Regions from separate parts of the Bradyrhizobium brasilense genome, predicted to be linked through region 1. Evidence: predicted binding sites of a transcription regulator. Region 1 holds the regulator's gene; each other region holds the start of a gene.
What was found. The regulator HrcA, encoded in region 1, represses chaperone genes, less so after heat shock. The targets are predictions, from matches to a motif close to GTTAGCACTCNCNNNNNGNGAGTGCTAAC.
Positions count from the first base shown of each region.

Region 2: a site for HrcA is predicted at 2,408-2,436, ahead of QA635_RS34085 (co-chaperone GroES). Genes of this name have one in related genera too.
Region 3: a site for HrcA is predicted at 1,843-1,871, ahead of QA635_RS36155 (co-chaperone GroES). Genes of this name have one in related genera too.

Region 1 is NZ_CP121669.1:191,632-195,827, reverse strand. Features, by position in the region: gene hemW (radical SAM family heme chaperone HemW) at 1-45, opposite strand, end outside; gene rdgB (RdgB/HAM1 family non-canonical purine NTP pyrophosphatase) at 32-667, opposite strand; gene rph (ribonuclease PH) at 679-1,392, opposite strand; gene hrcA (heat-inducible transcriptional repressor HrcA) at 1,563-2,651, shown strand; gene grpE (nucleotide exchange factor GrpE) at 2,818-3,423, shown strand; gene QA635_RS00880 (VOC family protein) at 3,472-3,897, opposite strand; gene QA635_RS00875 (AraC family transcriptional regulator) at 3,966-4,196, opposite strand, start outside.
Region 2 is NZ_CP121669.1:7,363,307-7,367,502, reverse strand. Features, by position in the region: gene groL (chaperonin GroEL) at 350-1,990, opposite strand; gene QA635_RS34085 (co-chaperone GroES) at 2,060-2,374, opposite strand; gene QA635_RS34080 (hypothetical protein) at 2,666-2,962, shown strand; gene QA635_RS34075 (hypothetical protein) at 4,115-4,196, opposite strand, start outside.
Region 3 is NZ_CP121669.1:7,831,426-7,835,621, reverse strand. Features, by position in the region: gene groL (chaperonin GroEL) at 1-1,247, opposite strand, end outside; gene QA635_RS36155 (co-chaperone GroES) at 1,452-1,748, opposite strand; gene QA635_RS36150 (hypothetical protein) at 2,067-2,585, shown strand; gene QA635_RS36145 (hypothetical protein) at 2,817-3,080, opposite strand; gene QA635_RS36140 (hypothetical protein) at 3,281-3,754, opposite strand.

The DNA of each region.
Region 1 (4,196 bases):
CCAGTGCACGTAGACGCCGAAGGCTTCTCGGTCAGCGTGGCTCAAGGCAGATCTCCGCGAGCTTCACGAAGGCGCGGGCGCGATGCGACAGGCCGAGTCCCAGCGGCGGCAGGCCGTGCTTCTCGATGCTGGTCATCTCGCCGAAGGTCCGTGTGTAGCCGTCGGGCAGGAAGGCCGGATCGTAGCCGAAGCCGGCGGTGCCGCGCGGCGGCCAGACCAGGGTTCCATCGGCGCGCGCCTCGACCTCCTCGAGATGATCGTCGGGCCAGGCCACGCACAACGCCGACACGAAGTGGGCCTTGCGCCGGTCCGGCGTTGTGGCGCCGCGCTCCTGCAGCAGCCGCTCGATCCGCGTCATCGCCGCCATGAAGTCCTTGCCCTCGCCGGCCCAGCGCGCCGAGTAGATCCCGGGCGCGCCGTCGAGCGCGTCGACCACGAGGCCGGAATCGTCGGCGAACGCAGGCAGTCCGGTCGCCTTCGCGGCCGCGATCGCCTTGATCGCCGCGTTGGCGCGAAAATTGTCGCCGGTCTCCTCGGGCTCGGCGAGGTCGAGCTCGCCGGCCGACACCACCTCCACGCCGTGCGGCGCCAGCAGTTCCCGCATCTCGGCAAGCTTGCCGGGATTATGTGTGGCGATGACGAGCCTTCCGGTGATTCGGCGGTGCATGGCCAATCTGACTACGCCACCGCGATCTTTTGCAAGTCGACCAGACGCGCGACACCTTTGCGCGCCAGCGCCATCAGCGCCAGGAATTCACCTTCCGAGAACGGCGTCTTCTCGGCGGTGCCCTGCACCTCGATGATCCGGCCGTCGCCGGTCATGACGAAATTGGCGTCGGTGTCGGCTTCGGAATCCTCGGCATAGTCGAGATCGAGCACCGGCGTGCCCTGGTAGATGCCGCAGGAGATCGCCGCCACATTGTCGCGCAACACGTTGGTCTTCAGCATGTTGCGGGTCTTCATCCAGTTGATGCAGTCGGCCAGCGCCACCCAGGCACCGGTGATTGAGGCGGTGCGGGTGCCGCCGTCGGCCTGGATGACGTCGCAATCGACCGTGATCTGGCGCTCGCCGAGCGCCTCCAGATCGACGGCCGCGCGCAGCGAGCGGCCGATCAGCCGCTGAATCTCGACCGTCCGGCCGCCCTGCTTGCCGGCCGAGGCCTCGCGGCGGGTGCGTTCCAGGGTGGCACGCGGCAGCATGCCGTATTCGGCGGTGACCCAGCCGCGGCCCTGGCCCTTCAGCCACGGCGGCAACCGCTCTTCCAGCGTGGCGGTCACCAGCACATGGGTGTCGCCGAACTTCACCATGCAGGAACCCTCGGCATATTTGACGACGCCGCGTTCCAGCGACACGGGACGCAGTTCATCGGGTGCACGGCGGCTTGGCCGCATGAAATCCTCCAGAAATCCGAGAAAATTGGCTGGCCGTGCTTGTAGGAGCGGGAAGGGGCAGCGGCAAGGGTTTTCGGCCCCGGTATGGTCCGGTACGAGGGGACCGAATGCATGCTTGTCATCGGCCTCCCGGATCGACAAATTATGCAGTAATTGTGAGGGACTGGAGTGTGACTCACCACGATCCGATTGGCCTGATTGCGCCGCATGCCGGGCTCGCCCAGCTCAACGAGCGTTCGCGCGACATTTTTCGTCAAATCGTCGAAAGCTATCTCGCGACCGGCGAGCCGGTCGGTTCGCGCAACATTTCGCGCCTGATCGCATTACCGCTGTCGCCGGCCTCGGTCCGCAATGTGATGTCGGATCTTGAGCAGCTCGGCCTGATCTATGCGCCGCACACCTCCGCCGGCCGGTTGCCGACCGAACTCGGGCTGCGCTTCTTCGTCGATGCGCTGATGCAGGTCGGCGACCTCACCGAGGCCGAGCGTCAATCGATCCAGACCCAGCTTGCTGCCGTCGGCCGCGCCCAATCCGTCGAGGCCGCGCTCGGCGAAGCCTTGACGCGGCTGTCGGGACTGACCCGCGCCGCGGCGGTGGTGCTGACGCAGAAGTCGAATGCACGGCTGAAGCATATCGAGTTCGTCCGGCTGGAGCCGGAAAAGGCGCTGGTCGTGTTGGTCGGCGAAGACGGCCAGGTCGAAAACCGCGTCCTGGCGCTGCCGCCGGGTGTTCCATCCTCGGCCCTGACCGAAGCGACCAATTTCCTCAATGCGCGGATCCGCGGCCGGACGCTGGCCGAAGCGCGGCTCGAGCTCGAGACGGCACTGACGCAAAACCGCGCCGAGCTCGATCAGCTCACGCAAAAGGTGGTCGCGGCGGGCATCGCGAGCTGGTCCGGCGGCGAGAGCGAGGACCGCCAGCTGATCGTGCGCGGTCACGCCAATCTGCTCGAGGATCTGCATGCGCTCGACGACCTGGAGCGCATCAAGTCGCTGTTCGACGATCTCGAAACCAAGCGCGGCGTGATCGATCTGCTCGGCCGCGCCGAGCGCGGCGAGGGCGTGCGGATCTTCATCGGCTCGGAGAACAAGCTGTTCTCGCTGTCGGGTTCCTCGACCATCATCGCGCCCTACGGCGACGCCCAGGGGCGGATCGTGGGCGTCCTCGGCGTGATCGGACCGACGCGGCTGAACTATGCGCGAGTGATCCCGACCGTCGACTATGCCGCGCGCATCGTCAGCAAGATGCTGGGCGGCTGACCGGAGGGGCGATTTCGCTTTCATTTGACGGGTTTTCTTCACCCAAGCCGGAGATCCCAGTTCCCGAGACCGGTATGTTGCGCTTGATTTTCGCCGCCCAAAGCACGATATCCCGGCAAGCAATCCCCAAGATTTGAACCGACGCGAGTTTTCGAGAAGGCAAGCCATGACCGATCCGAACCGGGCCAATGACAACACCGAGAATTCGGCGCCGACGGGTGAGCCCGTGGTCTCGAAGCCCTACATCATGCCTGACGAGCCCGAGGCCGGATCGGCGGAGGCGCTGACCAAGGAACTCGCCGAGGCGCGCGACCGGACGCTGCGCACGCTGGCCGAGATGGAGAATCTCCGCCAGCGCACCCGCCGCGAGGTCGCCGACGCCAAGACCTACGGCATCACCGGCTTTGCCCGCGACGTGCTCGATATCGCCGACAACCTGCAGCGCGCGCTCGATGCGGTGCCGTCCGAAACCAAGGAAGCCGCCGATCCCGGCCTGAAGGCGCTGATCGAAGGCGTCGAGCTGACCGAACGTTCGCTGCTCAACGCGCTGGAGAAGAACGGCGTCAAGAAGTTCGACCCGATCGGCGAGAAGTTCGATCCGAACTTCCAGCAGGCCATGTTCGAGGTGCCTGATCCGTCGGTGCCGTCGGGCACCGTGGTGCAGGTCGTGCAGGCCGGTTACATGATCGGCGAGCGCATCCTGCGTCCGGCACTGGTCGGCGTCTCCAAGGGCGGCGCCAAGGCCGCCCCGACCGCCGACATCACCGCCTGATCCGTCCGATCCCGGCTGCCCGTTTGCGAGCTCGCGGATTGCGCGGGCTCATGGTCGCGGCTTCTCGCGGGCCTTCGGCCAATAGGTGCCGAAGCTCCAGAGATTTCCTTCCGGATCGCGGCAGGCGAAGTCGCGGCTGCCATAGTCGGTATCGCGCAGTTCCATCTCGATCTTGGCGCCGGCAGCCTTGACCTTCGCGTGCAGCGCGTCGGGATCGTCGACCGCGATATAGATCGAGTCGGTGCGGCGGTTGTCGAGGTCGCCGACCAGCCTGCCATATGCGTCGTCGCGGCTCTGGCCCAGCATCAGCATCGAGGAACCATAGGCGAGCTCGGCGTGATGGATGACGCCGCCATCGCGGTAGACGACGTGTTCGGTGAACCCAAGCACCGTCGTGAGCCAATTGGTCATCGCCTCGGCGTCCTTGCAGCGCAGGGTCGGGTAGATGCGGGGCGGTTCGATGTCGTGCGTCATGGTCGCTCACCTCCTTGGCTGACGGCGCCATCCTGCACGAGGCAACGCGGCGTCGGCTTGAAGGTTTGTTACCAGTCCGCCAGCCCGTCGCCGGCGTGAACCAGCCGGCGGTCGGTCAAGGCCTGGCGGCGCGCCCAGGCGGTCGGCGGTTCGCCTGCGAATTCGACGAACTCGCGGGCGAGATGGGCCTGGTCGGCATAGCCGCTTTCCGCCGCGATCCCCGCCCAGCCAAGCGCTGCGCCGCTTTGCGCCAGCCGGCTCGCCCGGTGAAACCGCATCATGCGCGCCAGCGATTTGGG
Region 2 (4,196 bases), 1.8 Mb from region 1:
CGCTTGCATGCGTCACGCCAGCGCTGACGCTCCGTGTTCGATTCTGAGTTTTGGGTGAGCTTCGATCCCGCCCCGACACTACTCTGCCGGGCGAAGGCGCGACTGTCGGTTCGGTTTGCGACTCTCGCGGTGAATATTTTGAAATTGTCAAATCAAGCCAACGTATATTTATGGAGAGAGTTGTGCATAATGTGCGTGCTGCGAGCAGCGGAAGGATCCTGTATCGGCGTGAGGTTGTGCGAAGCATCATCGGCATTGGCCGCGCTACGCCGGGGCAGTTTGCGCGCAAACAAAAACCCGGGCATCGCTGCCGGGGTTTTGCATTTCCTGGATCGCTTGAGCGCGGACTTTAGAAGTCCATGCCGCCCATGCCACCGCCCGGAGGCGTCGCGGGGCCGCCGGCGTTCTTCTTCGGCAGCTCGGCAACCATCGCTTCCGTGGTGATCAGGAGCGCGGCCACGGAGGCGGCGTTCTGGATCGCGGTGCGCACGACCTTGGTCGGATCGATGATGCCCTTGCTGACGAGATTGACGTACTCGCCGGTCTGACTGTCGAAGCCGAACGGGTACTGATCCTTCTCCAGGATCTTGCCGACAATGACGGAACCGTCTTCACCGGCGTTGATCGCGATCTGGCGGGCCGGAGCCGACAGCGCCTTGCGCACGATCTCGACGCCGGTCTTCTGGTCGTCGTTCTTGGTGCGGATGCCCTTGAGGTGTTCGGAGGCTCGGAGCAGGGCGACGCCGCCGCCCGGCAGGATGCCTTCCTCGACGGCCGCGCGGGTCGCGTGCATCGCGTCATCCACGCGATCCTTGCGCTCCTTCACCTCGACTTCGGTCGCGCCGCCGACGCGGATCACCGCGACACCGCCTGCGAGCTTGGCAAGACGCTCCTGCAGCTTCTCACGGTCGTAGTCCGAGGTGGTCTCCTCGATCTGCGCCTTGATCTGGGCAACGCGGGCGTCGATGTCGGCCTTCTTGCCACTTCCGTTGACGATCGTGGTGTTCTCCTTGTCGATCATCACCTTCTTGGCGCGGCCGAGCATCTGCAGCGTGACGTTCTCGAGCTTGATGCCGAGGTCCTCCGAGATGGCCTGGCCGCCGGTCAGGATCGCGATGTCCTGCAGCATGGCCTTGCGGCGATCGCCGAAGCCCGGAGCCTTGACGGCCGCGACCTTCAGGCCGCCACGCAGACGGTTGACGACGAGGGTGGCGAGGGCTTCGCCTTCGACGTCTTCGGCGACGATGACCAGCGGCTTGCCGGTCTGCACCACGGCCTCGAGCAGCGGCAGCAGCTCGTTCAGCGAGGAGAGCTTCTTTTCGTATATCAAGATGTAGGCGTCGTCCATCTCAGCGCGCATCTTGTCGGCGTTGGTGACGAAGTAGGGCGAGATGTAGCCGCGGTCGAACTGCATGCCCTCGACGACGTCGAGCTCGGTCTCGAGCGACTTGGCTTCCTCGACCGTGATCACACCCTCGTTGCCGACCTTCTTCATGGCGTCGGCGAGGAACTTGCCAATCTCGGCATCGCCGTTGGCCGAAATGGTGCCGACCTGGGCGATCTCCTCGTTCGAGGTGACCTTCTTCGAGTTCTTCTGGAGGTCCGCAACGACGGCTTCGACCGCGAGGTCGATACCGCGCTTCAGGTCCATCGGGTTCATGCCGGCGGCAACCGATTTGGCGCCTTCACGGACGATCGCCGCAGCCAGCACGGTCGCGGTGGTGGTGCCGTCGCCGGCAGCATCCGCCGCCTTCGACGCCACCTCCCGCACCATCTGGGCACCCATGTTCTCGAACTTGTCCTCGAGCTCGATCTCCTTGGCGACGGCAACGCCGTCCTTGGTGATGCGGGGCGCGCCGAACGACTTCTCGAGCACCACGTTGCGGCCCTTCGGACCGAGGGTGACCTTCACCGCGTTGGCGAGGATGTCCACGCCACGCAGCATGCGATCGCGGGCATCGACGCCCAGTTTGACCTCTTTAGCTGACATATTTTCCTCCTTGATTTGAAATTCGTCTCTCACCTGCGAGGCAGGGATGAGCGTTTGCGGCGGTCAGAGTTAGGCCGCCTTCCTGGAGCCGGCGACGCCGGTGAGAACGCCCATGATGTCGCTCTCCTTCATGATCAGAAGCTCCTGGTCGTCGATCTTGACCTCGGTGCCCGACCACTTGCCGAACAGGACACGGTCGCCGACCTTGACGTCGATGGGGATCAGCTTGCCAGCTTCATCGCGGCCGCCCGGGCCAACGGCGATGACTTCGCCCTGCGAGGGCTTTTCCTTGGCACTGTCCGGAATGATGATGCCGCCAGCAGTCTTCTCTTCGGCGTCGATACGCTTGACCACGACGCGGTCGTGAAGCGGACGGAATTTCATGCGATCCTCCTTGGCTTTTGTGATTATTGCTGGATTGGCAGTCGCAATGAGCGAGTGCTCACCGCTTCTCACATAAGTCTGTGACACTCCGGCGCAAGGGCTTCGACCCATGTCGCCTGTTCGCCCTTGGTGTCTGAACCGTGCCCCTCACTTTGGCGCGGCTGTTTTGGGGGGATCGGACGTGGCTGCGGGCATACTAAATCGACGCACCAACGCGGAAGTAGGTCCTAGTCCAGCACAGGCCCAATATGCTTTGATGCGCCGGTTAGGACTGAGACGCATGGGTGGCTGATGTACATCTTCATTCGAAAGTACACCAAGGTTCGTTCGGTTGCGGATGCTGCTCGCCGCGCCAAAAGCGGCATCGGTCAGATCCTAAGGGAATCGCACGGGTTCAGATCTTATTACGTATTGGATGGGGGCGATGGCGTCGGTGTCGCCGTGATGATATTCGAGGACCGCGAAAGCGCCAATGCTGCGAACGATAAAGTGCTGGATTTCGTTCAAGCAAGCCTGCATGACCTTAATCTTGGAGACCCCGAAATCATCGCCGGGGAAGTTTTGGTGAAGATAGAATCTGATGCGTAAGTCTTTCGCGCGTCGGTTGTCGCGAGAGGACCGGACTTCTCTGTGTGCGGTCCTCTACCGTTGCTTGTGACCCGAAGCCGCGACGGAGCGCAGTTTGTGGTTCCCACTGGTGGAAATGGACATACAACAACTGGCAGTGGCGCGAGTCGATCGGATACTAGGTCTATTTCAGCTTCGATTTTCAGAAGATCAATCCGCGTCGATCCAGGCCGCGCTCGGGGACCAGGTATATTGAATTCCTGGAGCTATTCACCAACCGTTCGGACGTGTCGCACTCTCCGATCGGTCGGCACGTGTGCAGCACCTCAACCTTGTCGTCCTGGCAGTCCGGGCAGGGGTCCTTCATTGGAGGTGCGGAAACTGTGGACTGTTGCAAGAGACTGTCCGGATCGCTTTTGGAACGCTCCTTTAGCAGCATGAATGCGCGCTCCTGGTCTGCCTGATCTTCCGAAATAAGGAGAGGGTAGATCGTCGTATACACGTCCTGGGGAACGATCATCTCGCCCACGCCAGGTACGTCTATGATTGCGGGTGCCGTCAGACCAGCAAGCGCCGGGATGCCTATCGTACGCCCGTGAAGCCTCACGAACCGCTCTGGGGCTCGGCGGGCCGGATTAGCGTAGACCGGATTGCGTGGCACATAGATTGGCCGATACGCGCTCGGCCTTCTGTACAGACTGGGAGCGGCATACCTAGGACGAGCGAAGTGCACCTTAGGTGCGTAGACCCGCGCCGCTGGTGCAGCCCGGTAAACGGGCGCGTATCGCATTGCAGGAGCCGCCCGATACGAACCGCCGGACCTTATGCCGCCACCGTAGGAATGGCCCCCGCCGGCTCTCGCAAAACATGGCGTTGACGCTACCGCCGCGGACAGCGCCGCAGCGACCAGCAAAAACCTTTTCATATCAATCGTCCTGAAAACAGCTTTTCTCAAAGAGCGACAATGTTCCGCAACCTGCGGGCGAGTTCAAGTGGCTATTTGGTCTTAGCCTTTAGCCCAAGCTCAACCGGCCGGCGGATGGCCTCGGATGGCCGGCATCGGCTTGATGAGGGGCTGGGATGCGCGCGGGGACGTATCCCCCGGCGTCCTGCTAAAGCGGCCGCCTCAGAAGCCGCCGAGCCGCGCGTCCTGGAGAGCCACCCACGCTAATATCAACTCTGAGTTTCCGCGCCGCGATTCAGTTCACGATTAATGCGATCCTTGACCCGACGGACCGCAAGAAGCTGCAATCGC
Region 3 (4,196 bases), 1.3 Mb from region 1:
CCGCCGCCTGGCACGATGCCTTCCTGCACCGCGGCGCGGGTCGCGTTCAGCGCGTCCTCGACACGGTCCTTCTTCTCCTTGACCTCGACCTCGGTCGCACCGCCGACCTTGATGACGGCAACGCCGCCGGCGAGCTTGGCGAGGCGCTCCTGCAGCTTCTCACGGTCGTAGTCCGAGGTGGTCTCCTCGATCTGCGCCTTGATCTGGCCAACGCGGGCGTCGATGTCCTTCTTCTTGCCGGCGCCCTTGACGATCGTGGTGTTCTCCTTGTCGATCACGATCTTGCCGGCGCGGCCGAGCATGTTGATCGTGACGCTCTCGAGCTTCATGCCGAGGTCGTCGGAGATCAGCTGACCGCCGGTCAGGATCGCGATGTCCTCCAGCATCGCCTTGCGGCGATCGCCGAAGCCCGGCGCCTTGACGGCGGCGACCTTGAGCCCGCCGCGCAGGCGGTTGACGACCAGGGTCGCCAGCGCCTCGCCCTCGACGTCCTCGGCGAGGATCAAGAGCGGACGGCCCGACTGCACCACGGCTTCCAGCACCGGCAGCATGGACTGCAGGCCGGACAGCTTCTTCTCGTGCAGCAGGATGTAGGCATCCTCGAGCTCGGCGGTCATCTTCTCGGCGTTGGTGATGAAGTAGGGGCTGAGGTAGCCGCGGTCGAACTTCATGCCCTCGACGATATCGACCTCGGTCTCGAGCGACTTGTTCTCCTCGACGGTGATCACGCCCTCGTTGCCGACCTTCTGCATCGCCTGCGCGATCATCTTGCCGATCGCGGCATCGCCATTGGCCGAGATGGTGCCGACCTGGGCGACTTCGGACGAGGAGGCGACCGGCTTGGCGCGCTTCTCGATGTCCTTGATCACGGCCGCGACCGCGGTGTCGATGCCGCGCTTGAGGTCCATCGGGTTCATGCCGGCGGCGACCGACTTGGCGCCCTCGCGGACGATGGCCTGCGCCAGCACGGTCGCGGTGGTGGTGCCGTCACCGGCAGTGTCGTTGGTCTTGGAGGCGACCTCGCGCAGCATCTGCGCACCCATGTTCTCGAACTTGTCGTCGAGCTCGATCTCCTTGGCGACGGTGACGCCGTCCTTGGTGATGCGGGGAGCGCCGAAGCTCTTCTCGATGACGACGTTGCGGCCCTTGGGGCCGAGCGTCACCTTCACAGCGTTGGCGAGCACGTCGACACCGCGCAGCATGCGGTCGCGGGCCTCTCCGGCGAATTTTACGTCCTTGGCAGCCATTGATTTGAACTCCTGGAATGTTTCGATGCGGGCGCCGGCATCTGCGCTCGTCATTGCCGGGCGAAAGCACGAAGTGCGTCTTCGTGCCAGATGACCCGGCAATCCATCGTCCTTGCGAGAAATCTTGCGAAGATTGATGGATGCCCGGGTCAAGCCCGGGCATGACAGCAGAGGGTGCGGCGGGTTCTGGAATTGCCGGCCCTATTACGCCAGCACGCCCATGATGTCGGACTCCTTCATGATCAGGAGTTCCTGGTTGTCGAGCTTGACCTCGGTGCCCGACCATTTGCCGAACAGCACGCGGTCGCCGACCTTGAGGTCGATCGGGATCAGCTTGCCGGCCTCGTCGCGGCCACCCGGGCCGACGGCGACGATCTCGCCCTGGGACGGCTTCTCCTTCGCCGAGTCCGGAATGATGATGCCGCCCTTGGATTTCTCCTCGGCATCGATACGCTTGACCACGACGCGGTCGTGCAGGGGGCGGAAGGTGGATTTAGCCATGACGTTCCCTCTTGGAGGCTCGGTTTCAGGTCCGGTTCATCGGGACCGGCGTTGGATGCCGGCCCGGTCGGCGCTGGGCAGGACGCCCGACGCTCTTAGCAATCGTGGTGCGAGAGTGCTAATGGTGGGCCGGGAAATATGGCTTGGCGCAGTTTCTGTCAAGCAAACGGGTTAAGGCCTTGGTGAGGCCAATATAGGATGGTGGACCAGAAACCAAATCGTAGCGATGACGTAATTTTGTCAGACGTCATTGCTCCGTCTTAAGTTTTACGCTTGGCTGCAGGACGGGTGCGGCCGGGACATAGTCGGGGGATGCATATGATCAGGTCATTCAACGCGCGATTGGTCGCACGGTTCGCGGCTGTTTCGGCGCTGACGACACTCTTGGGGGCGTGCGGCAGCATGAGCCTGCCGTCGTTGTCGTCGAACCCTGAGCCGGCGCCAGCCGAGCCGGGGGTCGCCCCCGAAATGCCCGCGAGCATCCGCGCCGACGAGATCGTCGGCCGCTGGGGTCTCGCCTCGTTCCAGAATCCCGCCGATCGCGCCCGCACCGAGGCCGCCGCGCGCGGCCAGTGCAAGCAGCCTTACGTGATCGGCGCCGGCCAGAACGGCGGCGTCATCATGCATCTGGCCGACCAGGCCACCCCGCAGGAACTGCGGCTGAAGGGTTCCCCGAGCGGCAAGAACTATATCGGCCCGCCAGGACCGACGCCCGGCGAGCAGGACCGCGAGATCGTCTCGTTCGACGGCCGCGTCATGATCACCCGCTTCGTCGACAAGGACGCCGGGGTCCGCTACGGCAACATGGTCTATGTCCGCTGCGCGCCAAGGGCGTAACGGCGGGACTTCGAGCTATCCGCCGACATAGCGCCGCAAAGTCGGCGCACCTCTCCCCCTGTGGGAGAGGTCGGATTGCATCGTCAGATGCAATCCGGGTGAGGGGTCTCTCTTCGCGAGTGACCCTTTCGAGATTTGAGTAGGCGGCGACAACCCCTCATCCGGCGCGGATTGCATCCGCGCCACCTTCTCCCACAAGGGGAGAAGGGAAGGAGACCCGAAAACGCGGCCTTATCGCCGCACGCCAACCCGATTGACGCCGCCATTCAGGTTGCCGCCCGCATTGTGACGGACCGCAGCGCGCGCCACCGGACGAGGCCTGAGCACAACGCCCGCCCGCGCCACGCAACCCTGCGGATAACCGACATACGTGCAGTAAACCACGGCCTTGGCCGGTGCCGGAGTGAGCGCGACACCTGCTGCCCCAAGCATGAGGCTGGCCACGATCCCCGTAACTGTCACCGACCCGGTGGAAAGAATCTTCGTCCGATGCATGGTGATCCTCCTCATCGCAGGCGAACCGAAAGGTGCCGAGCCGCTTCGGGCGCGGTCCAACATATGCGTGGCAAGGGTCAGGTGATGTTGACGTAGATCAACGCTGGACGTGTCCCGTCGCCATGCGAGATCGTCCGCTTCTCCACGAAGTCAAAAGGGCGGCTCGTTGAGCCGCCCTCTGCGATGCCGTTGCCCTGACGTCACTGACAGACGTACATGCGGCCGTCAGCCATCTTGGTCATCGTGCCAGGCTCGCAGCCGATACCATTGGCTGCCTTGTACTCCGTCCATCCGGCATATCCGTAATACGGACTGATCCTTTGGTAGGCTCGTGCCGGATAGTAGGGCTGGCCAAAGTAGGGATCCGTCTGGGCGGCGTACGAATTGGTCCAATCGTTTGTGCCCCAGCCGGAATAGGCCGGCGCAGTAGCGGCAGCCGTGGCGACCGCTGCCGTAGCGGCGATCCCCGCGCCGTATCCGTACGCGGCGCGCCGGGTCTGCCGACGCGCAACGCCCGCGACGCTCACGGGCGTCAGCGGTCGGCCCACACGCGCCTGGGCGCTTTCGACCGAAGCCGAAATGTCGCCCTGCTCGGACCAGGTGACGGAGAACAGTGTCGCACAAACGAAAGTCGAGAGCGCAATTGCGGTATTCCTGACAATTCCTTGCGTCATGTTCAATCTCCAGTGTTGAGTACTCCGGTGGCTCCCCCCAAAATCAGTGATCCGATAACAAGGCGTACGCGATCAGCGCGAATGCAAGAAATCCGCCGCTGATCGTCACAGCTACAAAAGACGGCCTCGCGCTTCGGCAGCGTGCGAGAGATGGCAGTCCGCCCTCGTTGGATACGCACGGTGAGCAGCCGCGAACCTGTGATTGTGTGATGAGTGGACGTGCAAGCCCCATGCGGGGACGACCGGATTTACTCCGGAAGTCCCATGCCACCGGCACCCAATGTTGGCTCCCGGCATACGCATGACAATTTCCCCTCACGCACAGTATGCGTCAGCGATGCCAAAGCTGCCAGTAACTTTCCAATTGCCGCAATTGGCACAAACTGCATGTGGTGGCTGCGATTGAGGCGGTCCGTCTATTTTCGGTGACCCGCTGCGAGCG